4 regions of the Hymenobacter sp. NBH84 genome follow, and region 2 is predicted to be linked to each of the others. Evidence: riboswitches for the same ligand, from Rfam matches in the RefSeq annotation. Region 2 holds a riboswitch; each other region holds the start of a gene.
What was found. Region 2 has a riboswitch for S-adenosylmethionine ahead of metH (methionine synthase). Riboswitches for the same ligand answer to the same signal wherever they lie in the genome.
Positions count from the first base shown of each region.

Region 1 (7,326 bases), 870 kb from region 2:
CGTAGCCACCGGCAACTGGATTGTAGACAAGTTTAAAAGCTTTGGGCTAAGTGTGCGCGAGCAGCCGTTTGAGGCGATGGCGTTTGATGGTAAGATGCTGCGCAGCCGCAACATCATTGCGCAGTTCAACCCGCAGGCGGGGCGGCGCGTGGCGGTGTTTGCCCACTGGGACACGCGCCCGTTTGCTGATAAAGACAAAGAGAACAAAAACGCCCCGCTCGATGGGGCCAGCGACGGCGCCAGCGGCGTGGGCATTGCCTTGGAAATGGCCCGCCAGCTCAGCATGCAGCCCGATAGCCTGGAGCCCAACGTGGGCATCGACTTCATCCTGTTTGACTCCGAAGACTACGGTTACGACGAATCAACCCAAGGCGAGTTGAAAAACCGTATTACCGACGGCACCGACAGCTGGTGCTTGGGCTCACAGTATTGGGCCAAAAACAAAGTGCCGGCCAACTACAACCCCAGCTTCGGGATTTTGCTGGATATGGTAGGCGCCCAGAATGCCAAATTCAGCCGCGAGGAACTGTCGGTACAGAATGCCAAGGACGTGGTAGACAAGGTGTGGAACAACGCCTCCAACCTCGGCTACTCCGATTATTTCCTGTTCCAGAGTGCGCCCGGCATTGACGACGACCACGTGTACACCAACCAGGCCGGCGTGCGCACCATCGACATCATCGACCACCTACCCGTTGGCGACGAGTACTTCCCCGCCTACCACCACACCACCCTCGATAACATGGACATCATCGACAAGCGCACGCTCAAAGCCGTGGGCCAAACGGTGCTGACGACGATTTACGGAGAGTAAACAAGTTATCTATAAAAGCAAAGGGCCACCGCGTTACAACGCGGTGGCCCTTTGCTTTTATAAGTACTGTAGTTGTGTACCGTCCTCACCTACTACCAACCGTGCCCGGCGGCCCACCACCAGCGCCATATTCTCGGGCTCGTGGCCTACCGGAAAACCGTATGCTACCGGAAACTCATACTTGCTGGCGTAGGTGGCAATAATTTCCTCCGGCGTTTGCCCGAAAGGCACTGTATTGTCCTGTGGGGCCGAGAAATGACCGGCCACTAGCCCCGCCAGGTTACGCAGCTTGTCGGTGCGGTCGAGGTGCACCAGCATCCGGTCGATGCTGTAGAGATATTCTTCTACGTCTTCCAAAAATAAGATGCGCCCGGCCGTAGACACATCGGAAGCAGTGCCGGTGATTGTTTGGAGTAGGCTAAGGTTGCCGCCTACCAGTTCACCTTCGGCCGTGCCTATGCGATTGAGCGGGTGCGCCGGCACAGCATACGAAACCGGCTCCCCAAACAGCACCTGTCGCAGGCTTTCCAATGATGCCTCGCCGCCCGCCTGGTGAAACAGCAGCGGCATGACGCCGTGGATGCTGGCGTGACCCAGGGCCAGCAAATGACAGTTGAGGGCCGTGATGTCGCTGAAGCCGGCTACCCATTTAGGGTTGGCAGCGAAGCCAGAAAAGTCTACCTGGTCGAGGATGCGGGTGGTGCCGTAGCCACCCCGCGCCACCAGAATCGCGCGGATATCGGAGCGGTCCAGCATTTGCTGCAAATCCTGCCGGCGTACCTCATCGGAGCCGCCAAACTGATGCTGCGCTACGTTGGTGGACGCACCCAGTACTACCTCTAGGCCCCATACAGTGAGGGTAGCAACGGCGGCGACAAGCTCTTCGTGCGAGGCTTTGCGGGCGGTGCAAACAATGGCAACCCGGTCGCCGGGTCGGAGGGTCGGAGGGAGGGTAGGCATAACGTAGCAGCTTGTTCGGCGCAAACCTACTCAACAAACACACTACTTATATAGGTGAGCAAGTGTAGCTACTGGGCTAGCGCAGTAGCATAGAACTGCGCCAAGTGGTGCGCAATCTGCTCTACCTCAATCAAAAAGCCATCGTGCCCGTAGCAGGAGTCCATTTCGGCGTAGGTGGCGCCGAGAATGTGCTGCGCTAGGAATTGCTGCTCGCTGGGCGGAAACAGCACATCGGAAGAAATACCCAGAACCAGCGTATGCGCCCGGATGCGGGCCAGTGCTTCTGCTGCGCCTCCTCGTTCCCTACCCAAATTGTGCGAGTCCATAGCCCTCGATAGCGTTACGTAAGAATACGCATCGAAACGAGCCGCGAGCTTTTGGCCCTGGTAGCGCTGGTAGGCGCTGGCGCGGAAATCAGTGAGCTTCTCGTCGGTGTCTTCCTGCTGCGTTTGGCCGTAGGCATCGTAGGTGCGGTAGCTGAGGAGCGCTACGGCCCGAGCTGCTTGCAAGCCAGCCTGGCCGCCGTCGGGTGTGGCCGCGTGGTAGGTAGGGTCAGCCAGAATGGCCATGCGTTGGGCTTCGTTGAAGGCAATGCCCCAGGGCGAATGCTGGGCGCTGGTAGCCAGCACCACCAAATGCTCGAATAAAGCAGGCTGCTGCACGGCCCACTCCAAGGCTTGTTGCCCGCCTAGCGAGCCACCTATCAGCGTGTGAATTTGTGTGATGCCCAGGTGCTGGCACAACAACTCGTGGGCGGCCACCTGGTCGCGGATGGTGACCAGGGGAAACGCCTGGTAGGGCGCCGGTGCGCCGGGCGCGGCTGGCGTGAGTGGCCCCGTGGAGCCGTAGCAGGAGCCCAGCACATTGGCGCACACGATAAACCAGTCGGCCGGATCGTAGTAAAAGCCCGCACCAAACAAGCCGGGCCACCACGTCAGCACGTCGGCGTTGGCCGTGAGTGCGTGGCACACCCATATCACATTGGTGCCAGCGGCATTCAGCGTACCCCAGGTGCAGTAAGACACATGCATCTGGGGTAGGGAGGTGCCACTCTCCAGCGGAAAGGGCTCAGGTGATACAAAAAGGTGAGTTGAATCCTCCATAAAACGCGAAAAGCAGGCAGTGGTACCGGCCGCCATCGTGCGCCCGGTACGCACTTCCTGCGCATAGAATATACCTCAAATTGGAGCCGGTGCCGAGGGAACGTTTAAAAGTCCCACCCCAAAAACAAAACCCAGTCGGCACCGGACCAATTAGATTGTCATTTCGAACGCAGTGAGAAATCTGAGTAAAACCTGGGGTCTTCACTCAGATTTCTCACTGCGTTCCAAATGACAGGCTTATACTTCCAGCGGCTGCACGTGCTCCTTGGCTGGCTTTTGCAGCGCCTCCTCCGACTCGTCGGGGGTAGCGAGGTTTTTCACCGCATCAAAAGCTTGTTGCAGGTCACCTTTGATGTCTTCAAAGTGCTCAATGCCTACTGAGAGGCGCAGGGAGGTAGGCATCACGCCCGAGGCTAGCTGCTCTGCTTCCGACAACTGCTGGTGCGTGGTAGCCGAAGGCTGGATGATGAGCGTTTTGGCATCGCCTACGTTGGCCAAGTGGCTCACTAGCTTCAGGTTGTCGATGAACTGAGTAGCCGTTTCCTTCGAGCCTTTGATGCTGAATGTAAGCACGCCGCCTGCGCCTTTGGGCAGGTATTTCTGCGCCAGGGGGTAGTAGGGGCTGCTTTGTAGACCAGGGTAGTTCACCGATTCCACTTGCGGATGCTGCTCCAGCCAGTTCGCAATTTTCAGGGTGTTTTCTACCGTGCGCTCCACGCGCAACGAGAGCGTTTCCAGGCCAATCAGTAGCTGCCAGGAGTTGAAGGGGCTGATGGCGGGACCGAAGTCGCGCAGGCCCTCTACCCGTGCCCGAATGGCAAAAGCGATGTTGCCAAATGGCCCGCCTACCCCAAATACGTCGTTGAACACCAGACCATGGTAGCCATCCGATGGCTCCGTGAACTGCGGGAACTTGCCGTTGCCGAAGTCATACTTGCCGCCGTCTACAATCACGCCGCCCACGCTGGTGCCGTGGCCGCCAATCCACTTCGTGGCCGATTCTACCACGATGTGCGCGCCGTGCTCCAGGGGACGGAACAGGTAGCCGCCCGCCCCAAAGGTGTTGTCTACTACCACCGGCAGGTCGTGCTTTTTGGCAATAGCCGTAATCTTCTCGAAGTCTGGAATACTGAAGCTGGGGTTGCCGATGGTTTCCAGGTAGATAGCCTTGGTTTTGTCGTCAATCAGCTTCTCAAATTCCTCGGGCTTGTCGCCATCGGCGAAACGCACTTCAATGCCCAGCCGCTTAAATGCTACCTTAAACTGGTTGTAGGTGCCACCATAGAGGTAGGTGGTGCTCACGAAGTTGTCGCCGGCCTGCAAGATGTTGTTGAGGGCGATGAACTGCGCCGCCTGGCCCGAGCCTACTGCCACAGCCGCTACCCCGCCTTCCAGAGCCGCCACGCGCTGCTCAAACACGTCGGTGGTGGGGTTCATTAGGCGGGTGTAGATGTTGCCAAACTCCTTCAGTGCAAACAGGTTAGCACCGTGCTCCGCGTTTTTGAACACGTAGGAAGTAGTTTGGTACAACGGTACGGCACGGGCACCCGTGGTAGGGTCGGGTTGTTGGCCGGCGTGGAGTTGGAGGGTTTCGAAGTGGAGGTTCTGCGTAGACATATGGAAAACGAAAAAAACGAGTCAGAGAAGAAGAAAAAAGTAGAATTAGGAAACTCTAGGGGCTGTCGGAGCCGGGCCAGGGACGCAGCAGGGCATGCGTCGGAGGAGAGGGCCGCTTGTGCGCAGGGCAACAAGTGGCGTGCTGGCAAGGAAAAGAAGCGATGCGCGCTACGGCAGCATCAAAGAGCTACATCCGACAACCCCAACACATTCGCATTCGCATCGGCGCAGCAGCCAGCGAAATGCAAGAACCCGCAAAACTTTCGGAGCGCGACGAGGCGGCCGGAGTGTGCGGGTGGGTAGGGATGAAGTCGGATGAAAGCAACATGTGGTACTCAAGGTTATAGTTCCCACCGGCAATACGCCAAGCGGGCAGGAATTGGCACCTGTCGCGCTTCTGCGGATGGTTGCCAGTGGGTCACGGAGCCTGTTCTCTCGCCACTTCTGTATAAATCTCAAAAAAACTACCCCAGCGTGTTGGGGGAGTACCGGGTTGGTGGTTGCAAATGTAAAGGCAGGATTTTAAAATCCAAACTTTAACGAAAATATTTTTTCGACACGACGGCCGGAAATGCAATGGGGCTGCGAGGGCCGTAGGAGAGAGGTATATACAAGAAAAAAAGCCGCTTTCTGTAGCAGAAAGCGGCTTTTTGATATATTGGGTTAGCTTAGAGCTTAGGCAATTGTAACACTTGGCCCACCTCGATCTTGTCGGGGTTGCTGCCAATAGTGCCTTTGTTGGCGTCGTAAATCTGGTGCCACTTGCTGGCGTCGCCGTAGTGGTTTTTAGCAATTTTGGAGAGCGAGTCGCCGCTTACTACCGTGTAGGTTTCGCTCGTGGTAGCTGCTGCGGTAGTGGTATCGGCTTTGCTGTTGCCGAAGAAATCGGTGTCGGCATTGGCGTTGGGCGTCCCGGCGGCGGGGGCAACAGGTTTTTCTTCGCCTTTATTCAGAAAATCAAAGAGTCCCATGATATATCAAATGCTAGGAGGTGAGGGAACTAGGAAAAACCGCATGTGGCTGAGCCTCATACGGTCTTGCGTAACTTACGCTTGCCGGGCATTTTGGTTGTGCGGAGCACGGTAGCGCTTGCGTGTGGTAAACTCTTTCGAGCTAGGGGCGTAGAAGTCGCAATATCGGCGCAGTGCTATACCGTATTGTGCGATTTGCTTTATTCACCCCATTTCACTCCTCCCTATGAAACGTTCTCCTCTTTCTTACCTAGCCAGCCTGTTGGTACTAGTGTCTCTGTTCATGGCTAGCTGTAGCTCAGAAAACAAAGTAGGCGAAACCAACCTGCTCTATGGCACCGACAGCAAAACCTGGACAACTGACAAAGAAACCAATGCCGCCGGCGAAAAAGTGGCCCAAACCAGCGCCGACAAGAAAACAGAGCTAAAATTCTACTCCAATGGTTCGTTCAATATGTCGTCGCCCGCGCAGAGCATGCAGGGCAACTACACCTTCGACCAAACGGCCAAGAAAATTACCCTCACGCCTACTGGCGCGCCCAATTCTATGACGTTCGACGTGGTGAACCTGACCAAGGATGAAATCACGCTGAAAGCTCCCGACGGCTCGCAGATGATGCTGGAAGCTCAATAGAAATATTGGTTGGGTTTTAAGTGTCGAATGAGCTTTGACACACAACACAAAAGGCCCGCTGACGAAGATAGTCAGCGGGCCTTTTGTGTTGTGTAGGAGGGGTAGGCTCGTTACGACGCCATAACCTCGGCCGCTGCTCGCCGGCCAAACACCCGGCCTACCCACCGCGGCAGGAAAATGGCGCCGAATACCAGGTACAGGTAGTAGGTAGTGATGCGATAGAGTAGCACAATGAAATTGGTCATGGTGGGCGTGCCGATGAACTTGCCGAAGAAGGTAGGGAAAGCACCTTCGGCAATACCTGCGCCACCGGGCGTAATAGCCAGCAACAGAATTACTTTGTAGGTAAGGTTGCGGGCGAAAATCATGGCAAAATCGTGGCCCGTAACCTGAATGAAAGCGGCAATAATGCAGCCGATAACCGCGTAGCGGGCCGTCCAGACGAAAAATGGTAGAGAAGATGGCGCGCAGCCAGTAGCCCGCGCCGTTGCCACGCAGCTGGGCCGAGGCCGCTACCATCTCGGCGCCGTGCTGGTAGGCGCTGCCACGCCACCGCCGCAGCAGCTGCCACGAAAAGAACCGCACCAGAAACCGTCGCACCGATATGGGGTTGATAAACAGCGCGTACAACATCAGCCCAGAGTAAAGCGACACCATCACGTAGCTCAGCACAAAGGCAATTTGCAAGGTAGTGATGAGGCCGCTGTGCAGGGTTTCGTCGGGGTAGAGGCCCTCGCCGGCCAGCAGCACCACTAGCGGAACCAGCACCACATAGTACATATTATCCAGCAGGGCTGTCACCATCACATAGGCCAGCGATTTGCCTAACGTAATGCCTTCTTTATTCAGCAGAAAGGGTGCTACCGAGGTGCCGCCTACCGCCGAGGGTAGAACACAGGAGGCAAATTCCCAGACCATAATTACCTCCATGCTAGCCCGCCAGCTTAATACTTTCTCCGAAATGTGCCGGATGCGGTACATATAGCCCGCATCGCGGGCAATAAGCACGAGTAGAGTAATAAATAACCAGTGCAATTTTGCATTGGCCAGTGGGGCAAGGTCGCCGGGCTTGTAGCTGCGCCAGAACATGAAGCCCACTACACTCAGCCCCAGCAGCACTGGCAGCACGATGCGCGAAGGGCGCAGTTTGTGAAGCAGTTGCTGTTCCTGAGAGTCTTCAATAGGTGGCATATGCAGGTAGGGTAGGGAAAACAAAAGTAGGTATTA
Region 1 is NZ_CP043644.1:3,604,346-3,611,671, reverse strand. Features, by position in the region: gene F1C16_RS15170 (M28 family peptidase) at 1-814, shown strand, start outside; gene F1C16_RS15165 (LD-carboxypeptidase) at 872-1,774, opposite strand; gene metX (homoserine O-acetyltransferase) at 1,843-2,877, opposite strand; gene F1C16_RS15155 (O-acetylhomoserine aminocarboxypropyltransferase/cysteine synthase family protein) at 3,115-4,494, opposite strand; SAM riboswitch class I at 4,833-4,949, opposite strand; gene F1C16_RS15150 (LysM peptidoglycan-binding domain-containing protein) at 5,163-5,465, opposite strand; gene F1C16_RS15145 (hypothetical protein) at 5,692-6,099, shown strand; gene F1C16_RS23055 (hypothetical protein) at 6,210-6,593, opposite strand; partial or broken gene F1C16_RS23050 (lysylphosphatidylglycerol synthase domain-containing protein) at 6,703-7,188, opposite strand.
Region 1: it holds a riboswitch for S-adenosylmethionine, as region 2 does, so the genes downstream of both, F1C16_RS15155 (O-acetylhomoserine aminocarboxypropyltransferase/cysteine synthase family protein) here and metH (methionine synthase) in region 2, are expected to answer to the same signal.

Region 2 (7,326 bases):
ATTTCGCTCAGCTCCAGGGCGCGGGGGGTAGGCACTTCTTCCATGCCCTTGCCTGTGAAAGCCTTTGCGCCCTCCGGCTTAATAGCCGATGGCCCCACCGGCAACTCACCATTATGGAAAAACGGGTGCGATACACGACCCACGTGCCACAGCTGAATGTAGATGCGCCCGCCTGCTTCGTGCACCGCGTCGGTTACCTTTTTCCAGCCGGCCACCTGCTCCTCAGAGTAGATGCCGGGCGTGTTGATGTAGCCCACGCCTTGCTCCGATACCTGCGAGCCCTCCGTGATAATCAGGCCCGCCGAAGCGCGCTGCACGTAGTATTCCACGTGCATGTCGGTGGGCTTGTGCTCGGGGTTGTCGGCGCGGCTGCGCGTCATGGGGGCCATCACGAGGCGGTTGGGTAGGGAAAGAGCGCCCACGGTGAAGGGCGAGAAAAGATGGGTTGTCTGTGTCATGTTGAGTGGGTGTACAGCTACAGCAAAGGTGCTGCGCGTATCGGTGTCTACAACTCATGTTTGTACACGAATGTTTTGGCTGGTGCAGAGGTTATCAAATCTTAACACGCTCATGCTGCCGCGCCATCTTGCTCGCTGGTACTACTATCTATCACCCTACTGCGCCACAACCTCTACCCGCCGGTTGCGAGGCCGCTGGCGCGGGTCGCGGTTATCAGCCACTGGCCGGGTGCCACCATAGCCCACCGCCGCTAGCCGGAGCGAATCGATGCCTTGCTGCACCAGGTAGCGCCGCACTACCTGGGCACGTTTCTCAGAAAGATGTTGGTTGAGCGCCGCATCGCCTACATTATCGGTGTGGCCGGCTATTGCTAAGCGGAGCGCGGGCTGTTGCTCTAGGGTGCGGGCTAGCGCGTTCAGGGTAGGGTAGGAGGTAGGTAGCAACGCCGCCGTGCTGCGGGTGAAATAGAGGTTGGGTAACGTAAGGGTCTCGCCCTTCGTGAGCGTGTTCAGAGTAGGCAGAAGAAGAATTGGTGCTACAGCATCGGCGTCGGCTGCCTGGGGGCGCAACGCCGTAAGCGGCTGGATGGTGGCTGGGCGGCGCGTAGCCAGTTTGGTTTGCCGAGCCTTAGCCACGGATGCCACTTTGGAAGCAGTGGTAGTTGGTGGAGCACTGGGTGCGGCGGCTACTGTTGGCGGCAGAGTAGGGGTAGGGCGCGGCGCGGCTGTAGCCGGTAAAGAGGGGTAGAGGTAGCGCGTAGGAATAGGTGCCGGGTCAGTTTCGCCAAACCCTACGGCCTCACGCACCTTATCCCACCACGAAGGCTCCGTGAGAGGTGGTGTTTGCCAGGCCAGCAGCGCTCGGGTGTCGAAGTTTGCCTGAAAGTACTCCACTCGTATAGGGTAGTAGCGCCCAGCCTTCAAGATCATATGCGTAGAAGATATGGTAACTGGCTGATATTGCCAGGAGTCCAAGATTTGCTGCTGCCCAATCCATACGCGCATGCCATCGTCAGTAGCAATCTTGAATTTGTAAGTACCCGTCGAGGGAGCGTAGAGGTAGCCCGTCCAGCGTACCGAAAACCACTGGCCCGGCACCCCCGGCCCCGGCGATACATACCGCTCCGATGGTCGGCCGGGGGTAGGCGGGCTGTAGGTCCAGTCGAAGTCGATATTCTTATCGAGGCGAGTGAGTACCAGCTTCTCAAAGTCGCGCCCAGCATAGTACTGTCCTCGCAAACCCGTGCCGGCAGAAGGCGGCATAATAGTCTGCGCTAACACCGCACGGCTGAGCAGGAAACCAGAAAGCAGGAGGAAAATCCGCATAAGGTGCATAACCACGAAACCAGCGGGGGATAGATGCTCTGGGTTACTAGCCGCTGATGATACAAAATGCGGCAGAAGTAAAAGCCGTGACGATTTTTTCAACAGAGTGGCGCCTCCTACTCATCAAACAAGATTTTCGATCTACCAAGCCAACCTCGCGCAGCAGCCTCAGCAGAAAAGCCAGGACGGTTGTAATCTGAGCTTTGAGCTGTATCTTTGCGTATTACTTATCCAGAAAGACCGAGGGATTGGGCCCTGTGACGTCTTGGCAACCTGACATATTACAAGGTGCCAACTCCCATTTCGCCCTAGCTATTGGGCGGAAGAAGATAAGTACAGGAACCTGCTTCGGCGGTTTTCTCTTTCTGGATAAGCTTTCGTACCCGCTGCTTTCCCGAAGGAAAATCCATGAAGACGACCTGCCCCGACTCCCCGCTCTACGACATCCTCCAACGCCGCCTCCTGATCCTAGACGGCGCCATGGGCACCATGATTCAGCGCTACACGCTGACGGAGGAGGACTTTCGCGGCCCGCGGTTTGCCGACCACGCCAAGCCCCTGCGCGGCAACAACGACCTGCTCTCGCTCACGCGCCCCGACATCATCAAGAGCATCCACGCGGAGTACTTTGCCGCTGGTGCCGATATGGTGGAAACCAATACTTTCTCCGGCACCACCATCGCCCAGGCCGACTACGCGCTGGAACACATTGTATATGAGCTGAACTACGAGTCGGCGCGGCTGGCCCGCGAAGTAGCCGACGAGTTTACGGCCAAGGACCCCAGCAAGCCGCGTTTCGTGGCCGGCGCCATTGGCCCGACCAACCGCACCGCCTCCCTCTCGCCCGATGTGAACCGCCCCGGCTTCCGCGCTGTGACCTTCGACGAGCTGGCCCACGCCTACCACGAGCAAGTGCGTGGCCTGGTAGACGGTGGCTCCGACGCCCTGCTCATCGAAACCATCTTCGACACGCTGAACGCCAAGGCGGCCCTGTACGCGGTGCAGCAGTTCTTCGATGAAGGCGGCCGGCAGGTGCCCATCATGATTTCCGGTACCATCACCGACGCTTCGGGCCGTACCCTGAGCGGCCAGACGGTAGAGGCGTTCTGGAACTCCATTCGTCACCTGCCCCTACTCAGCGTGGGCCTGAACTGCGCCCTCGGTGCCGATCAGCTTAAAGTATATGTGAAGGAGTTGAGCCGCATTGCCGACGTGCACATTTCCGCCTACCCCAACGCTGGCCTACCCAACGCCTTTGGTGGGTATGATGAGTCGGCCGAGGAGTTTGCGGGTTTGGTGGAAGGCTACCTCACCGATGGCCTCGTGACGGTGGTAGGCGGCTGCTGCGGCACCACGCCCCAGCACATTGCCGAGCTGGCCCGCCTGGCCGACAAGTACAAGCCGCGCACCCTACCCAAGGTGCCGCCCGCTACCCGCCTGAGCGGGTTGGAGCCGTTCGGTATCACCGAGCAGAGCTTATTTGTGAACGTGGGCGAGCGGTGCAACGTGACCGGCTCGCGCGCCTTCGCCCGCCTCATTCGTACCGGCAACTACGAAGCTGCCCTGGCGGTAGCCCGCGACCAGGTAGAAGGCGGCGCCCAAGTCATCGACGTGAACATGGACGAAGGCATGCTCGATTCGGAGCAGGCCATGACCACCTTCCTCAACCTGATTGCCTCCGAGCCCGACATTGCCCGTGTGCCCGTCATGATCGACTCCTCGAAGTGGAGCGTGCTGGAAGCTGGCCTGAAGTGTGTGCAGGGCAAGAGCATTGTCAACTCCATTTCCCTCAAGGAAGGCGAAGAAGTATTTAAGGCCCGTGCCCGCACGGTGCGCCAGTACGGCGCGGCCGTGGTGGTGATGGCCTTCGACGAAAACGGCCAGGCCGACAGCTACGAGCGCCGCATCGAAATCTGCCAACGCAGCTACGATATCCTGGTAAACGAGGTCGATTTTGCGCCCGAAGACATCATCTTCGACCCCAACATCCTGACCGTGGGCACCGGCATGGAGGAACATCGCAACTATGCGCTGGACTTCATTGCGGCGGTGCGTTGGATCAAGCAGAACCTGCCCGGCGCCCTCACCAGCGGCGGCGTCTCGAACATCAGCTTCTCCTACCGTGGCAACGACGTAGTGCGTGAGGCCATGCACTCGGCCTTCCTCTACCACGCCATCAAGGCGGGCCTGGATATGGGCATCGTGAACCCCAGTCAGCTGGGCGTGTACGACGAGGTGCCGAAAGACCTGCTCGAACTATGCGAAGACGTCCTGCTGAACCGCCGCCCCGATGCCACCGAGCGCCTCGTGGACTTCGCCGAAACGGTGAAGCAGAAGGAAAAGGTGGAGGTAGTAGCCGATGCCTGGCGCAGCCTACCCGTGCAGGAGCGCCTGCAACACGCGCTGGTGCGCGGCATCACGGAGTTTATTGATCAAGATACCGAGGAAGTGCGCCAGCAGGTAGGGCGCCCATTGGAAGTAATTGAAGGCCCCTTGATGGCCGGCATGAACGTGGTAGGCGACCTGTTTGGGGCCGGCAAAATGTTCCTGCCGCAGGTCGTGAAATCGGCCCGCGTGATGAAGAAGGCCGTGGCCTACCTAGAGCCTTACCTGCTGGCCGACAAGCAAAGCGGCGACCGGCAAACCGCCGGTAAAATCCTACTGGCCACGGTGAAAGGCGACGTGCACGACATCGGCAAAAACATTGTGGGCGTGGTGCTGGCCTGCAACAACTTTGATATTGTGGACCTGGGCGTGATGGTGCCGCTGGAAAAGATTCTGGACGAAGCCGAAAAGCAACAGGTCGACATTATTGGCCTAAGTGGCCTGATTACGCCTTCGCTCGATGAGATGGTGTACGTGGCCCAGGAAATGGAGCGCCGCGGCCTGCAAACGCCCCTGCTCATTGGGGGCGCCACTACCTCGCGCCTGCACGCCGCCGTGAAGATTGCGCCTGCCTACACCGGACCCGTGGTGCACGTGAACGACGCCTCTCGCTCGGTGGGGGTAGCGGCAGGCCTGCTGGGCTCGGCCAAGGAAACCTACGCCCACACCGTGCGCGACGAGTACGAGACTCTGCGCAACGACTACGCCGGCCGCCAGCGCGACAAACGCTACCTCACCATCGAGCAAGCCCGCGAAAACGGCTTTAAGGCCGATTGGGAAGAAACGCCCATCACCAAGCCTACCTTCTTGGGAACGAAGGTGCTGGAAGACTACGACCTAGCCGAGTTGGCCACCTACATCGACTGGACGCCCTTCTTCCACACCTGGGAGTTGAAGGGCCGCTACCCCCGCATTCTGGAAGACGAAACGCTGGGCGAAGCCGCTACCAAGCTGTTCGAAGATGCTCAGGCTCTATTGCGTAAAGTCATCGACGAGAAGCTGCTGACGGCCCGCGCCGTGTTTGGCTTCTGGCCAGCCAATACCGTCGATTACGACACCATTCAGGTGTTCAAAGACGATACCCGGCAGGAGGTGGAAACGGAGTTCTTTACCCTGCGTCAGCAAGGCGAAAAGGGCAAGAACATCCCCAACGTGGCCTTCTCCGACTACGTGGCCCCGCTGGAAACCGGCCGCGCCGACTACATCGGCGGCTTCGCCGTAACGGCCGGCCTTGGCATCGAAAAGCTGCTCGATCAGTTTGAGCAAGACCACGACGACTATTCCAGCATTATGATTAAAGCCCTGGCCGACCGTCTGGCCGAGGCCTTCGCCGAGCGCCTGCACCAGCGCGTGCGGGAGGAGTTCTGGGGCTATGCCTCGGACGAAAAGCTTTCCAACGAAGACCTCATCAAGGAGCAATACCGCGGCGTGCGCCCCGCCCCCGGCTACCCCGGCTGCCCTGACCACACGGAGAAAATCACGCTCTTTGAGCTGCTGGATGCGGAAAACAAAACGGGCATTCACCTCACCGAAAACCTGGCCATGTACCCGGCTTCGTCGGTGAGCGGCCTGTACTACGCCCACCCCGCCTCGCGCTATTTCGGTCTGGGCCGCATCGGCAAAGACCAGGTAGAAGACATTGCCGAGCGCAAGAACATGCCGCTGGCAGACCTGGAACGCTGGCTGGCCCCAAACCTGAACTATGACCCTACGGCCGTGCCGGTTACGGCGTTGTAGGCTTACCCCACCCCCCCGACCCCCTCCCCTCCGGGAGAGGGGGAGCCTGACGATTGTTCTATTCCAAAGCTTATCCGGAGCTAAGCACTTCTGCTAATGCCGCACCGTCTGGCTCCCCCTCTCCCGGAGGGGAGGGGGTCGGGGGGTGGGGTCAACGTATATGAAAGTCACCGAACACCTAGCCAACGCCCACGGCAAAACCCTCTTCTCCTTCGAGGTGCTACCTCCGAAAAAGGGCGAGAATATTAAAACGCTGTTCTCCAACATCGAGCCGCTGATGGAGTTCAAGCCGCCGTTTATCGACGTGACGTACCACCGCGAGGAGTATGTGTACCGCAAACACACCAACGGCTTGCTGGAGAAGCACACCGTGCGCCGCCGGCCGGGTACGGTAGGCATCTGTGCGGCTATCAAGAACCGGTTTGATGTCGATACCGTGCCCCACCTCATTTGCGGCGGCTTCACGAAGGAAGAAACCGAAAACGCCCTCATCGACCTGCACTTCCTGGGCATCGATACGGTGCTGGCCCTGCGCGGCGACCCCCATCAAGAGCGAAGGCCAGTTCAAGCCCGAGCCCGACGGCCACGCCTACGCCTGCGACCTGATTGGGCAGGTATCGGACCTGAACAAAGGAGCCTACCTGGATGAGGAGCAGGACGAAACCTCGGCCACCAACTTCTGCATTGGTACGGCCGGCTACCCCGAAAAGCACTTTGAGTCGCCCAACTCCGGCGCCGATATTCGTTACCTCAAGCATAAGGTAGACCGAGGCGCCGACTACATCGTGACGCAGATGTTCTTCGACAACGAGCAGTTTTTCAACTTCGAAAGTCGCTGCCGCGCGGCGGGCATTACGGTGCCCATCATTCCGGGGCTGAAGCCCATGACCACCAAAAGCCAGCTCACGGCCCTACCCCGCTCGTTCTACCTGAACATCCCGGAGGAGCTGAGCGAAGCCGTGCACCTGGCTCCCGACAACGCCGCCGCCCGCCAGATCGGCATTGAGTGGTGCATCAATCAGAGCCGCGAGCTGATGGCTCACGGCGTGCCGTGCCTACATTACTACAGCATGGGCAAATCTGAGTCTGTGCGTAAGGTAGCCGCTGCGCTGTTTTAGAATAGTGAAATTGTGAAGTTGTGAAATGGTGAGTTTAACGTGCTGGCAGCGCATGCCGTACACAGAGAGGACACTGAACGTCAAACTCACCATTTCACAACTTCACAATTTCACCCTTTGACCTCTCTCGACGAGTTATTTGCGCAGCTGCGCGTGGCCACGGCACCAGCCGAAATTGAGGCCCTGCGCAACGGAATCTGGCAGCTGTGGCTGACTACCGGCGAGCAAGCGCTAGACAAGCAGCTAGAGGCAGGAATGCGGGCGCTGGCCGCCGAGGAGTACACGCGGGCTATTGCCTGCTT
Region 2 is NZ_CP043644.1:4,474,773-4,482,098, forward strand. Features, by position in the region: gene F1C16_RS18760 (alkene reductase) at 1-458, opposite strand, end outside; gene F1C16_RS18765 (PA14 domain-containing protein) at 615-1,784, opposite strand; SAM riboswitch class I at 2,009-2,120, shown strand; gene metH (methionine synthase) at 2,193-5,906, shown strand; partial or broken gene metF (methylenetetrahydrofolate reductase [NAD(P)H]) at 6,067-7,024, shown strand; gene F1C16_RS18780 (tetratricopeptide repeat protein) at 7,142-7,326, shown strand, end outside.

Region 3 (7,326 bases), 1.3 Mb from region 2:
GGGTGCCCCTGCAGGTACGCAAGTGGTAGCACAGTTTCACGCCGGCGAAGCGCCGGAGTAGAGTTTATAAAAGCAGTTAGCCGTTGGCTGCTAGCGTTTAGTCTTTCGTTTACTGAAAAGGCTAAACGCTAGCAGCCAACGGCTAACTGCTTTTATAAACTCCTACCCCAATGTCAGTACCAAATCGTCGGCATTCACGAGGGTGCCCTCTTCCAGGGTTACGGCTTCCACGGTGGTATCGTCGGGGGCAGTGATAGTGGTTTCCATCTTCATGGCCTCAATGATGAACAGCGGGGCGTTGCGCTTCACTTCCTGCCCAGGTTCCACCAATACGCGCGACAGCAGCCCCTGCAACGGTGCCCCTACCTGGCGCGGATTGGCTTTATCGGCCTTGGCGTGCTGTACTTTCACCACTTCCACCGAGCGGTCGCGCACTTCCAAGTTGCGGGTTTCGCCATTGATGGAGAAGAACACCGTGCGCTTGCCCTCGTCGTTGGCAATGCCTAGGGAGCGGAATTTTACGATGATGCTCTTGCCGCGGGCAATGTCGATGATGCTTTCCTCGCCCGGTTGCAGGCCGTAGAAAAACAACCGCGTGGGCACCACCGACACGTCGCCGTACTCCTGCACAAAGGCCCAGTATTGCTCAAACACTTTAGGATAGAGCAGGTAGGAAAGCAAGTCCGTGAACTCCACACTCGGCCCAAACTTCTGCTGAAACACCTTCCACTCCGCATCAAAGTCGATGACTTCGAGGTGCTCGTTAGGCCGTTCGGTGTAGGCCGGCTGGCCTTTCAGGATAATCTCCTGCAAGCCCTCGGGCCAACCGCCTTCGGGCTGCCCAATATCGCCGCGAAACAGGCTCTGCACCGATTCGGGGAAGTTTAGCGTCTGGCCTTTGTCCCACACATCCTGGGTGGTAAGGTTGTTGGACACCAGGAACAGCGCCATATCGCCTACTACCTTCGAAGAAGGCGTGACCTTGGTGATGTCGCCAAAGAGCTGATTGACATCGGCAAAGGTCTTTTTGATCAGTTCGAACTTGTCGCCCAGGCCCAGCGCTACAGCTTGCGGGCGCAGGTTGGAGTACTGCCCACCCGGAATTTCGTGCTGGAACACGTCGGCCGACCCAGCTTTCAAGCCCGACTCAAACGGCTGGTAGTAGGTGCGCACGCCTTCCCAGTAGTTGCTGAACTCGTTGAGGCTCTGCTGGTCGAACTCGCGGTGGCGGGGCGTGTGGCGTAGCATCTCCACGGTGGCGTTGAAGTTGGGCTGCGAGGTTAGCCCTGACAGGCTTCCCAAGGCCACGTCAATCACATCCACACCTGCTTCCACAGCCTTGAGGTAGGTAGCGGCTTGCAGGCTGCTGGTGTCGTGGGTGTGCAGGTGAATAGGTAGGCTGATGGTATCGCGCAGGCCGGCAATCAGCTCCTGCGCGGCATAGGGCTTCAGGAGGCCCGCCATATCCTTGATGCACAGAATGTTTGCGCCGGCGTCCTCAATTTGTCGGGCCAGGCGCAGGTAGTAATCGAGGTTGTATTTCTTGTTCTGCGGGTCCAGCAAATCGTTGGTGTAGCAGATGCTAGCCTCGGCCAGCCCCCCCGTCTTCTCGCGCACAAACCGGATGCAGCTTTCCATACCCGGCATCCAGTTCAACGAATCAAAAATGCGGAACACGTCGATGCCGGTTTCCCAGCTCTGCTGCACAAAGCGCTCTACCAGGTTGTCGGGGTAGGCCTTGTAGCCCACGCCGTTGGCGCCCCGAATCAGCATTTGTAGCAGGATGTTGGGCACGGCCTCGCGCAGCTTGGCCAGGCGCTCCCAGGGGTCTTCGTGCAGGAAGCGCAGGGCCACATCGAAGGTAGCACCGCCCCAGCACTCCAGCGAAAACGTCTGGGGGTGCTGCTTGGCGAAGCGCTCCGCCACCTTCAGCATATCAAAGGTGCGCATGCGCGTGGCCAACAGGCTCTGGTGGGCGTCGCGCAGGGTAGTATCGGTGTAGTGAATGAGGGTATCCTCGCGCAGCCACTTGGCAAAGCCCTCAGGACCTAGTTCGGTAAGGCGGTTTTTGGTGCCGGGGGGGTAGGGTGCGGTGGCGTCGTAGTGGGGTAGCTTGGGCTTGGGCAGGTCGCGGGCCGGGTCCTGGGCGCCGTGCACGTCGGGGTTGCCGTTCACGATGATGTCGCCCAGGAAGGTCAGCAGCTTGGTCCCACGGTCTTGGCGCACCTCAAACTTGAATAGCTCGGGATGGTCTTTGATGAAGTCGACGGTGGCGCTACCATTCTGAAAATCAGGGTGCGCCACAATGTTTTGCAGGAACTGAATATTAGTGCGCACACCCCGAATCCGGAACTCCGATAGGGTGCGCAGCATCCGCTCGGCCGCCTCCTTAAGGGTAGGCGCCTGGGCCGACACCTTCACCAGCAGCGAGTCAAAAAACGGCAGAATCTTGGCGCCCTGGTACACCGAGCCCTGGTCCAGCCGGATACCGAAACCGCCCGCCGAGCGGTAGGCCACAATGGTGCCGTAGTCGGGCTTGAAGTCGTTTTCGGGCGCTTCGGTGGTGAGGCGGCACTGCAACGCAAAGCCCGTAATGCGGGGCCGCACCTGCGGGTCGAGGTTGATTTCGGGGTCCTGCAAGTGGTAGCCCGACGCGATGTAAAGCTGGGTTTTGATGAGGTCGACACCCGTGACCATTTCCGTGACAGTGTGCTCTACCTGAATGCGCGGGTTCACCTCAATGAAGTAAATCTCACCTTCCTCCGGCTTCACCAGAAATTCCACCGTGCCCACGTTGTTGTAGTTCACGGCGCGGGCCAGGCGCAGGGCGTAGTCGTATAATTGCTCGCGTAGTTCCTCGGCTAGGCCCAGGGCGGGCGCTACCTCCACTACCTTCTGGAAGCGGCGCTGCACCGAGCAGTCGCGCTCGTAGAGGTGCGTTACGCTGCCGTAGGCGTCGGCCACTACCTGCACCTCAATGTGCTTGGGTTGCTCCACAAACTTCTCAAGGAATACGGTGTCGTCGCCGAATGCTTTCAGGGCTTCGTTGCGGGCCTCGAAGAAGCCTTTCTCCAGCTGGTCGTCGTCGCGGATGACGCGCATGCCTCTACCGCCGCCGCCGCTGGCAGCCTTCAGCATTACGGGGTAGCCGATGCGGTTGGCTTCGGCGCGAGCTGTTTCGAAGTCATTCAACTCTTCTTCACTGCTCTGAATAATAGGCACTTGCTCGCGCAAGGCCACTTCCTTGGCGCGCACCTTGTCGCCGAGCGCCTCCATCACCTCGGGCCGCGGCCCCACGAAGATGATGCCTTCCTCGCCGCAGCGCCGGGCCAGGGTCGCGTTTTCGCTCAAAAACCCGTAGCCGGGGTGGATGGCGTCTACACCGTTGGCTTTGGCTATGCGCAGCAGGCCTTCAATGTCGAGGTAGGGCTTCAGCGGCTCGTCGTCTTCGCCAATCTGATAGGCCTCATCAGCCTTGTAGCGGTGCAGGGAGTAGCGGTCCTCGAAGGTGTATACGGCTACCGTGGTGATGCCCAATTCGGTAGCGGCACGCATTACGCGAATGGCAATTTCGCCCCGATTGGCAACGAGGAGTTTGCGAATGTTCATGAGTAGGTAGTGGTGTTTTAGTCAGCGCGGCCTCAAACTAGGCAATAATTTAACAGAAAGGACAAAAAAGGCTGCTTTTTACGATCAAAATGACAATTATTAGGCACTTCCATTCAATTTTGTACTCATGCACTCACCTTCGCACTCGCTCGGCATAGCCGAGCGAGTGCGAAGGCGATTGTGGGTAGTGCTACGAGCAAGTACGAAAGCAAATACTTGCCGCCAACCGCGGGCCTCGTATATTTGCCCTACCGCTCCCACAACGGAGCACTTATCAAGAAAGGCGGAGGGACAGGCCCTGCGATGCCTTAGCAACCGGTAGTCATAGCTACAAGGTGCTACATCCTGAATCTGCGACAGCAGATGAAGATAAGTTACGAAAGGCTTAGTGCCCCGTTTTGGGGTTTGGCTCTTCTGACTTGTCGGAAGGGCTTTTTTTGGGCCTTTTCGGGAAGAAATCTTGGTGAGATGCTTTGGGGTGGAGGCGAAATTTTCCCTCACCTACGGCAGTAGCCGCTGCCTTGATTTCGTTTTCCGCATGACTCGCTCCGACATCCGTATTGGTTTATTTGGTTTTGGCGTGGTAGGCCAGGGCCTGCACACTGTTTTAGAACGCACGCCCGGCCTGCGCGCCCGCATTGGCCGCATTGGCGTGAAAGACCGCGCCAAGCAGCGCAGCCTACCCACCGAGCTGTTTACGTTCGACCGCGCCGATCTGCTGAATGATGAGTCCTTGAACGTGATTGTGGAGTTGATTGACGACGCTGACAAAGCCTACCACATCGTGACCGAGGCCCTGCGCCGGGGCAAAGCCGTGGTGACGGCCAACAAAAAGATGTTGGCCGAGCACTTGCCCGAGCTGATAGAATTGCAGCGTCAAACCGGCACTCCGTTGCTCTATGAGGCTGCCGCCTGCGCCAGCTTACCCGTCATTCGGAACCTGGAGGAATACTACGACACCGACTTACTGGAAGCGGTGGAGGGCATCATCAACGGCTCCACCAACTACATTCTCACGGCCATGCACCGCGATGCCATTTCCTTTGCCGAGGCCCTAAGCAAGGCGCAGGCGTTGGGCTTCGCCGAGAGCAATCCTGCTTTAGATGTGGAAGGTCTGGACGCCCGCAACAAGCTGGTGCTGCTGCTCACGCACGCGTTCGGACTGGTGACCTCGCCCCAGCAAATCCTAGCCGTGGGCATCGACCGCCTAAGCGACCTGGCCTCGGACTACGCCCGCGAGAAAGGCCTGTCGCTCAAGCTCATTGCCGAGGCTCGCCGCCTCCCCGACGGCAACGTGGCGGCTGCCGTACTGCCTACCCTGGTGCGCCCCGAGCACGAGCTAGCACGGGTGCAGGACGAGTACAACGGCCTTATCACCCAGAGCGGCTTTGCCGACCGACAGTTTTTTCTGGGCCGCGGGGCAGGCGCGGTGCCTACCGCCTCGGCCGTGCTCAGCGACTTGTCGGCCCTTACCTACGGCTACCGTTACGAGTACAAGAAAATCAGCCAGAACATCGACTCAGCCCTGACGCCCGACGCTGCTGAAGTAGACGTGCTGGTGACGTTCACGGACGAGCATGTCCCCCAGGAAGCCGACTTCACGCGGGTGCACGAAACCTTCCGCTCGGCCGTGCGCGGGCATTACCTCACAGGTACCATTGGGCTGGCTCAACTGGCGCAAGCCGAGTGGCTGCGGCTGCCCGGCATTTGCGTAGTGCGCCTCCCTACCCCGTTGCGAGCAGCAGCTACCGCTCGGCCCGCCGATACCCAGCTCGCCGGAGCCGCCGCGTATTTTGCCGAGTAATTGATTGTCTATCAACTTATAGTTCGACGGCTATCGGGAAAGAATCCTGCTAGCTGTCGAGCTTTTTTGAGCTGGTAATAACCACCTACAGCCATTCCTGCGTAGCAGAAACTCAACCGTTCACTTGCTTCGCTTTTCATGGAATTTGCTGATAAGAATATTCTCCTGGTAGGTGCATCCTCCGGTATTGGCTTGGCTACAGCTCACCTGCTGCATGGCCTGAAAGCCAATCTGTTCACGGCCTCGCGGCACGAGTCGCCGGAGCTGGCCGAGTTGGGCACCACCTTCCTACCCCTCGACGTTACGCAGCCCCTTGCCGCTACCGCTTTCGACTCCCTACCCGACACCTTGCACGGTGTGGTATACTGCCCCGGCAGCATTCGGCTACGGCCCTTCGAGCGCATTGCGCCGGCTGATTTTCGGCAGGATTTTGAGCTGAACGTGCTGGGTGCTGTGCAAGTGGTGCAGGCCGTGGTGAAGCGGCTGAAAAAAGCCAATGGCGCTTCCATCGTGCTTTTCAGCACCGTAGCCGCCGAAACGGGCATGAGTTTTCATACCAGCGTGGCCACGGTGAAAGCCGCCGTGGAAGGCCTCACCCGCGCCCTGGCCGCCGAGTATGCTGGCGCTAACATCCGCGTGAACTGCATCGCGCCTTCCCTCACCGATACGCCCCTGGCAGCTACCCTCCTCAACACCCCCGAGAAGGCCGAGGCAAGCGCCAAGCGCCACCCCTTGCAGCGCGTGGGGCAGCCCCAGGATATGGCCTACATGACGTCGTTCCTACTATCCGACCACAGCAGCTTCATCACGGGCCAGGTCTTGCCCGTGCATGGTGGCATGGGCCGGTTGAAGTAAGGCAGTGATGTTTTGTAATCTGTCATCCTGAGCTTGCGAAGGACCTTCTCACGCTAGAACGAGTCGTTGTTACGATGGTCGTTCTACCGTGAGAAGGTCCTTCGCAAGCTCAGGATGACAGATTTTTCAGTTGCATAAGAAACAACCCTTATGAAAATCACGATTTTCTGGCACCGGCGCGACTTGCGCATCACCGATAATACCGGCCTAGCAGCCGCTTTGCAAGACAATGCGCCGGTAATACCGCTGTTCATTTTCGACCGCGACATTCTGGATAAACTGCTCAGCAAGCAGGACGCCCGCGTGACGTTCATTTACGACGCCGTGGAGCAGCTGGCGCAGGAAACCCAGGACAACGGCGGCACCATGCTGGTGTTTTACGGCAAGCCGGAGGAGGTTTTCGAGCAGTTGTTGAAGGACTACGACCTAGCCGCCGTGCACACCAACGAGGACTACGAGCCCTACGCCCGCCAACGAGATGAGGCTATTGGCAAACTGTTGGACAAGCACGATGTGCCCTTTACGACGCACAAAGACCAGGTGATTTTTGCTAAGGACGAGGTGCTAACCAAAGCGGGCACACCGCCTAAAGTATACGGTCCCTACAATAAGGCTTGGCGGGCCGCTTTGCAGGACGACAGCTTCCAGGAACGGCCGTCGCGGCGGTTATTCACCAAGGAAAACCTGCACCATATTGCGCATGCTCCGGCTCGCCCTACCCTCTCTGACATGGGGTTTGAACGCTACGAGCAGCCCGTACCGCCCGCTCGCCTACCCAATAAAAATTACGTAGAGGATTACGACAAAACCCGCAACCGCCTCGCCGACGACCACGGCACCACGCACCGCTCGGTGCACCTGCGCCACGGCACCCTCAGCGTACGGCAGCTAATGAGTCAGGCGCAGGACCTCAACGACAAGCTGCTGGACGAGCTAATCTGGCGCGACTACTTTATGATGTTGCTCTGGCACTTTCCCAATACCGTGGAGGAAAGCTACGACAAGCCCTTTCGGCACATCAAGTGGCGCAACAACCAGGAGGAGTTTGCGGCGTGGTG
Region 3 is NZ_CP043644.1:1,000,288-1,007,613, reverse strand. Features, by position in the region: gene F1C16_RS04180 (META domain-containing protein) at 1-61, shown strand, start outside; gene F1C16_RS04175 (pyruvate carboxylase) at 163-3,609, opposite strand; SAM riboswitch class I at 3,878-3,985, shown strand; gene F1C16_RS04170 (homoserine dehydrogenase) at 4,148-5,413, shown strand; gene F1C16_RS04165 (SDR family NAD(P)-dependent oxidoreductase) at 5,552-6,268, shown strand; gene F1C16_RS04160 (deoxyribodipyrimidine photo-lyase) at 6,419-7,326, shown strand, end outside.
Region 3: it holds a riboswitch for S-adenosylmethionine, as region 2 does, so the genes downstream of both, F1C16_RS04170 (homoserine dehydrogenase) here and metH (methionine synthase) in region 2, are expected to answer to the same signal.

Region 4 (7,326 bases), 250 kb from region 2:
GGCTGGCCGGTGAGCCGCGCCGTGCCGGGCAAACAGTTGCATAATCTCTTGCAGCCGGCTCAGCCCCATCAGAATAATGGTAGTAGCATTGGCCTGTGCCGCCGCCATTACCTCCCCCGATAGCTCCCCACTCGATGTGGTAGCCGTAATCACCCGAAAGCCCTCACTCAGGCCACGGTGCGTAACCGGAATGCCCAGGCTACCCGCGGCTGCCACCGCACTACTAATGCCGGGCACATACGCCGTAGCAAGGCCGTGCGTCTCGGCATACAGCATCTCCTCCCGGCCACGCCCAAACACGAAAGGGTCACCGCCTTTCAGGCGCACTACGTGGCCGTGCTGGCGGGCTTGCTCCACAATCAGGGCGTTGATTTCATCCTGAGAGTAAGCGCGCTTTCCCCGACGTTTGCCCACAAAAATCTGTAAGGCGGTAGGGGCATAGGCCAGCAGTTCGTCGTTGGCCAGTGCGTCGTAGAGCACCACGTCGGCCTCAGCCAGCACGCGGGCGCCCTTCAGCGTCAGCAGCTCCGGGTCGCCGGGGCCGGCGCCTACTACGGTCAGACGAGGGGTAGGGAGGGTAGGCATGAGAAGTTAAGGTAGGGGGGCGTTGCACGTGCCCGTTGTTGCACGATAGCGCTATGTATAAACAACTTCAGCAACGATGGGCGTGTGCAAAGCGCTCCTATTAAATAGAAAACGCCACGGCGCCAGGCTCTGCCACTGTGAAATAGTCCGGGTCAACAGCTTCGATGAGGCCAGCCGCTACCGTGTTGCCCGTCTGCTCATCTACCAAAATAAAGGAGCCAGACTTCCGGTTCTGCCGGTAGGGGTCGGCGGCCAGCGGTACGGCCGTTTTCAGGCGCACCCGCACGATGTCGTTCAGGCGGGCTTCCTCGGCGCCTAGGTGCGTGAGACTTTGTACATCGAGGCGGTAGAGAATAGTAGGCAGCGATGCCTTCACCAGGGCCGCGTGGTGTTGGAGCAGGAAGCGCCGACCAGCGCGCAAGGGTGTTTCGGCCATCCAGCACAGCGTAGCTTCCAGCTCGCGCGTGAGGTGCGGCACATGGTGCGCGGGCACAATGGTGTCACCGCGGCTGATGTCCACGTCATCAGCCAGGCGGATGATCACGCCTTGCGGGGCCACGGCTTCTTCCACTTCCTGCTGATTGATTTCAATGGCCTCAATGGTCGATTCCAAACCCGAAGGTAGGACCTGCACTTTGTCGCCACGGCGGTAGGAGCCGCTCTGAATCTGGCCGGCGTAGCCGCGGTAGTCGGGCAGCTCGGCCGTTTGGGGGCGCACCACATACTGCACCTGGAAGCGCGGCTCAGCCTTGGTTTCCTCGGCGCCAGGCACAGCTTCGAGGTGCTCGAGCAAATTCGGACCGGTATACCATGCCATGTGCTCCGAGTTGCGTACGATGTTGTCGCCCTGCAAAGCGCTTATCGGAATCGGCGTTACGTCGGTCAGCTTCAGCAGCTTGGTGATATCCTGATAATCGGCTACAATCTTGTGAAACACGTCCTCGTCGTAGCCCACCAGATCCATTTTATTCACAGCCAACACAAAGTGCTTGATGCCAAGTAGGGCCGCAATAATGCTGTGGCGGCGCGTTTGCTCAATCACGCCATGGCGGGCGTCTACCAGCACAATGGCTAGGTCGGCATTGCTGGCACCCGTCACCATGTTGCGGGTGTACTGCACATGGCCCGGCGCATCGGTGATGATGAACTTGCGGCGCGGCGTGGTGAAGTATTTATAGGCAACGTCGATGGTAATGCCTTGCTCGCGCTCAGCTTTCAAGCCATCGGTTAGCAAAGCCAAGTCTACGTTGCCTTGGGCAGCGCCCCGGCTTTCCAGCGCCGCCAGAATATCCAGCGACACTGAATCGGAGTCGTACAGCAACCGGCCAATCAGCGTGCTTTTGCCGTCGTCTACACTGCCGCAGGTGATAAATCGAAGAAGATCCATGAGATGGAATGGTGAAATTGTGGGATTGTGAAATTGTGAGTTTGTCGTGTGGGTGAATTGTGCGTGTAATTCACAACTTCACCCTTCACAACTTCACCATTTAGAAATAGCCGTTGCGTTTACGGTCTTCCATGCCGGTTTCCGAGATGGTATCGTCGAGGCGGGTGGCACCCCGCTCGCTCACCTTGGCCTGGATGATATCGGCAATGATGTCTTCCACGGTGCTGGCGTCGCTGGCCACGGCGGCCGTGCAAGTGGCGTCGCCTACAGTGCGGAAGCGCACCTGACGGCTCACAATCTCATCGTCGGCATCGAGGTGCAGGTGTTCTGTGAGGCCCAGTAGTTGGCCGCCGGGTAGCACCACGCACTGGCGCTCGTGAGCAAAGTAGATTTCGGGTAGGGCAATGTTTTCGCGGCGAATGTAATTCCACACGTCCAGCTCGGTCCAGTTGGAAATAGGGAACACGCGCACGTTTTCGCCTTTCTGAATTTTGCCGTTGTAGATGTTCCACAATTCGGGGCGCTGGCGCTTGGGGTCCCACTGGCCGAAGTCGTCGCGCACAGAAAAAATACGCTCCTTGGCGCGGGCTTTCTCTTCGTCGCGGCGCGCCCCGCCGATACAGGCATCAAACTCAAACTCCTCAATTACATCCAGTAGCGTGTAGGTTTGGAGCGGATTGCGGCTGGGGTATTTGCCAGTGGGGTCCTGCAAGCCTTTCTGCTTGATGGTGTCTTCTACCTTGCGCACCACCAGCTTCTCGCCGAGCTGCGCGGCCAGCGCGTCGCGGAAGGCCAGCACCTCAGGAAAGTTGTGGCCCGTGTCTACGTGCACCAGTGGAAACGGAAACTTGCCCGGCCGAAAAGCCTTTTCGGCCAATCGTGTGAGCACAATAGAGTCTTTGCCGCCCGAAAACAGCAACGCCGGCCGCTCAAACTGGCCCGCTACTTCGCGCAAAATGTGAATGGCTTCGGCTTCTAGCCGGTCCAGGTAATCAAGGGTAGGCATATAGTGAGTTGTCTGTATTCAGTTGTTAGTTGCCAAACGGAGACGTCATTTCGACCAGCGGGAAAAATGACGTTCCGGTTTAGCAATTGATCTACGCTGGCACCGATTCTACCACGGGGTCGGGGCCGTTGTGGGTAGCGTGCAGGCCGCACTCCTTGGCATCAGCATTTTCCCACCACCAGCGCCCAGCCCGGAAATCCTCACCCGGCTTGATGGCGCGGGTGCAGGGCGCACAGCCAATGCTTACGAAACCTTGCTGGTGCAAGGGGTTGGTAGGCACGCCATTATCTTTGGCAAATGCCCAGCACTGCTCCCAAGTCCAGTTGAACAGCGGGTGTATTTTGACAAGCTGATGCGGCTCGTCCCACTCCACGGGCTCCATCGTCTGGCGGTTCTGCGACTGCTCGGCCCGGATGCCGGTAATCCAGATCTGCTGACCTTGCAGCGCCCGGTTCAACGGTTCCACTTTGCGAATACCGCAGCATTCCTTTCGGTTCTCGATGCTCTCGTAGAAGCTGTTGGGGCCTTTGGCTTCTACCAATGCCTGCACACTATCGGTCTGCGGGGCGTAGGCTTTGATGGGCTTCTGATATTTCAGAATAGTCTTGCTCCAGGTGGAATACGTCTCCTGAAAATTGCGGCCCGTATCCAGCGTGAACACCTCAATGGGTAGGTCGTGCGCAAAAATCAGGTGAGTAATAATCTGATCCTCAATGCCAAAAGAGGTAGAGAAAGTAATTTTGCCGGGAGCCTCTTCTACCGCAGTGCGCAGGATATCTAGTGCATCCTGGGTAGCAAACTGCTGGCGTAGGTCGGAAACCCGCGATTCGAGGGAAGTAGACATAAAACGAAAAAAATCTAGAGGAAGAAGTGCGGACGAGGCCGCGGAAGGGTAGCCGGCGGCAGCTGTGGCTGCTTGTGCGCGGTACGGATGGGGAGTCGGGGCCTTGCCGGTGGCACTTTAGGCAGGCAGACTCAGGTCAAAGGGAAATGCTTCCCGGTCGTTTCAACAACAACAGGCACAGCAGCACATCATACCCATGCAGGCGGCCACACGGCCGGAGAGGGTAGGAGAAGCAAGTGTGCGGAGGTTGTTGGAATGGACCACGGTTGTTTGTTTTTATATGGTCAGGACTTGGCACCGTTCCGCATTAAGCGGAGGTTGCCGGCGTTTCGTCGAGCCTGTCTCTCCACGCCTCTGTATAAAAACAATCCTTCAAAGGGAAAGAATTGGTGGCACAAAGGTAAAGACACAGCGCCGAAAAACACAAATAAAAAATATCCGACCCGCTATACGTAGCAGGTCGGATATAACTAGCGAAGGTAAGAAAGGTTCTGAGCGGGCTAACTATAGCTAGAAAAGTGGGTTTTCCATACTAGCACGTCATTTCGAGCCGGTCGAGGAATCTCGCGTGCTCCCGGTAATTTCTATCTTTCATCAGCACGCGAGATTCCTCGACCAGCTCGGAATGACGTGCTAACTGATCAGGCGCTGCTAATTCTGGCGAATCATGTTCACCACGCCTTCTACCCATTGCGGATGCGAGTTCAGGGAAGGCACCAGCTGCCAGTGCTTACCGCCGGATTCCTCAAACAATTCCTTGAACTCCACGCCTACCTCAATGGTCGTCTCTAGGCAGTCGGCCACGAAAGCGGGGGAGAAGGCCAGCACGTTGTGAATGCCTTTTTTGGGGAATTCCTTCAGCACTTCGTCGGAGTAGGGTTGCAGCCACGGGTCGCGCAGGCGGCTTTGCAGGCGGCTCTGGAAGGCCACAGTGTACTGGTCGTCGCGCAGGCCCAGGCCTTTGGCTAGCAGGCGCGAGGTTTCGAAGCATTGCGCCCGGTAGCAGTAGCGGTTGTTCTTGTTGTAGGTGTTGCAGCACTTGCCCAGCTGGCAGTAGCCTTTGAAGCTACCCTTCAGCACGTGGCGCTCTGGTATGCCGTGGTAGCTGAACAGCACATGGTCGTAGTCGTGTTTGGCCATTTCGGCCTTGCCCAGTGTCACGAAGGTGCCGATGAAGCTAGGGTCATCGGTGAAATTGCTGATAAAGCTGATGCTGGGCACAATCCACCACTTGCTCACAATATCCATCACCTTTTCCTGCACCGAGCCCGTGCTAGCTGCCGCGTACTGCGGAAACAAGGGTAGCACAATGATGCGGTCTACGGCTGCGTCGCGCAGCTCCTCCAGCCCTTTCTCGATGCTAGGGTTCTGATAGCGCATTCCGAAGGCTACCACGTACTCGTCGCCCAACTGCTCCTGCACCAGCTTCTGCAAATCCAGGCCGTGGTAGAGTAGGGGCGAACCGCGCTCCGTGTCCCAGAGCTGCTGGTAGATTTTGGCCGATTTGGGCGCCCGCAGCGGCACTACCAAGCCTTGAAAAAGAGGGTAACGCACGGCGGCCGGCATGTCAATTACACGGCCATCGGTGAGAAACTCATTGAGGTAGCGGCGCACGTCGGGCGTACGGGGCGAGTCGGGTGTGCCAAGGTTGACGAGCAGGACGCCAACGCGGCGTTTGGGAGTGGCGGGAGTAGGCATTATTATTTAGCTGATAGCTAGTAGCGGTTGGCTATTCGCTTTTTTCGATAGAACGGACAGCTCCTAGGCTCACTTATGTCTAGAGGCTGACTATGTAACCGCAAAGTTGGCCGGTTATCTTCAATCCAACCACAAAAAAGCTAACGACTGCCAGCTACTAGCTAAAAGCTCAAAATACCCGTACCTTTGCGGGCTAATTCCCTGACAACCCGTGAATACCGAACCAAAACCGCACCGCGCCGGCTTCGTGAGCATCATCGGCAAGCCCAACGTGGGCAAGTCGACGTTGATGAACGCCCTGATGGGTGAGCGGCTTAGCATTGTTACCAGCAAGGCCCAGACCACGCGTCACCGCATCCTGGGCATTCTGAACGGCGATGATTTCCAGTTGGTCTATTCCGACACGCCCGGCATTATTCAGCCCAAGTACGAGTTGCACAGCGCCATGATGTCGTTTGTGTACTCATCGCTGGAAGATGCCGACGTGGTGCTGTTTGTGACGGACATCTACGAGAAGCACGACGAAGAACCCGTAGTGGAGCGCCTGCGCAAAATGCAGGACACGCCCATCTTTCTGCTGGTCAACAAGATTGACCAGGCCGATCAGGCTGAGGTAGAGGCTAAAGTAGCCTATTGGGAGGAGCACCTGCCCAATGCCACCCGCGTGCTACCCATCTCGGCGCTGGAGAAATTCGGGACCGGTGAGCTGCTGGATCTGATTCTGGCAAAGCTGCCCATCCACCCGCCCTACTACCCCAAAGACGAACTAACCGACAAGCCGGAGCGTTTCTTTGCCGCCGAAATGATTCGGGAGAAGATCTTCAAGCTCTACAAAAAAGAGGTGCCTTACTCTTGTGAGGTAGGCATCGAGGAGTTCAAGGAAGAGGACGACATTATTCGGATGCGGGCCACGATTTACGTGGAGCGCAGCAGCCAGAAAGGCATCATCATCGGTAAAGGCGGGGAGGCCTTGAAGAAGGTAGGGACTTGGGCGCGGGAGGAAATGGAGAAGTTTTTCCTGAAAAAGGTGTTCCTCGAAATCCACGTCAAAGTCAACGAAAACTGGCGTACCGACCCAAAGGCACTGAGCCGGTTTGGGTACCAGTAAGGGTGTGTTGCACGCACCCATCGTTGAACGACCGTGTCGCGCAACAGTGTTTTACTAAACAACATCAGTAACGACGAGCGCCTGCGAGGCGCCCCTACATTCCGACCTCAACAACTCACTTAACTACTCCGGGCACTGCCGAACTTGGTCGGGCCGGCGGCTGGAGTCAGACCAATGAAAAATACCATTGCAATTGTGGGCCGCCCCAACGTGGGTAAGTCCACGCTATTCAACCGCTTGGTGGGGCAGCGCAAAGCCATCATGGACAACGAGTCGGGCGTAACGCGCGACCGGCACTATGGCTACGGCGACTGGATTGGCAAGTACTACACCGTGATTGATACGGGCGGCTACGTGCACAACTCCGAGGACGTATTCGAGGAGGAAATCAATAAGCAGGTGAAGCTGGCCATTGATGAGGCTGACGTGGTGCTGTTTATGGTGGACGTAGACGCCGGCCTGCACCCTCTAGATGAGGAGTTTGCCAACGTACTGCGCCGCTACCAAGACAAAAAACCGATCTACCTGGTGGCCAACAAGGCCGATACCAACGCCCGCGCCCACGCCGCTGGCGAGTTCTACGCTCTGGGCATGGGCGACGGCGAAATCTACTCTATCAGTTCGCAAAGTGGCTCCGGCACCGGCGACTTGCTGGATGCCGTGGTAAGCCACTTCGAAGAAGAAGGGGTAGAAGAACC
Region 4 is NZ_CP043644.1:4,723,662-4,730,987, forward strand. Features, by position in the region: gene cobA (uroporphyrinogen-III C-methyltransferase) at 1-585, opposite strand, end outside; gene F1C16_RS19805 (sulfate adenylyltransferase subunit 1) at 686-1,972, opposite strand; gene cysD (sulfate adenylyltransferase subunit CysD) at 2,073-2,978, opposite strand; gene F1C16_RS19815 (phosphoadenylyl-sulfate reductase) at 3,070-3,822, opposite strand; SAM riboswitch class I at 4,096-4,187, opposite strand; gene hemH (ferrochelatase) at 4,474-5,520, opposite strand; gene era (GTPase Era) at 5,732-6,628, shown strand; gene der (ribosome biogenesis GTPase Der) at 6,803-7,326, shown strand, end outside.
Region 4: it holds a riboswitch for S-adenosylmethionine, as region 2 does, so the genes downstream of both, F1C16_RS19815 (phosphoadenylyl-sulfate reductase) here and metH (methionine synthase) in region 2, are expected to answer to the same signal.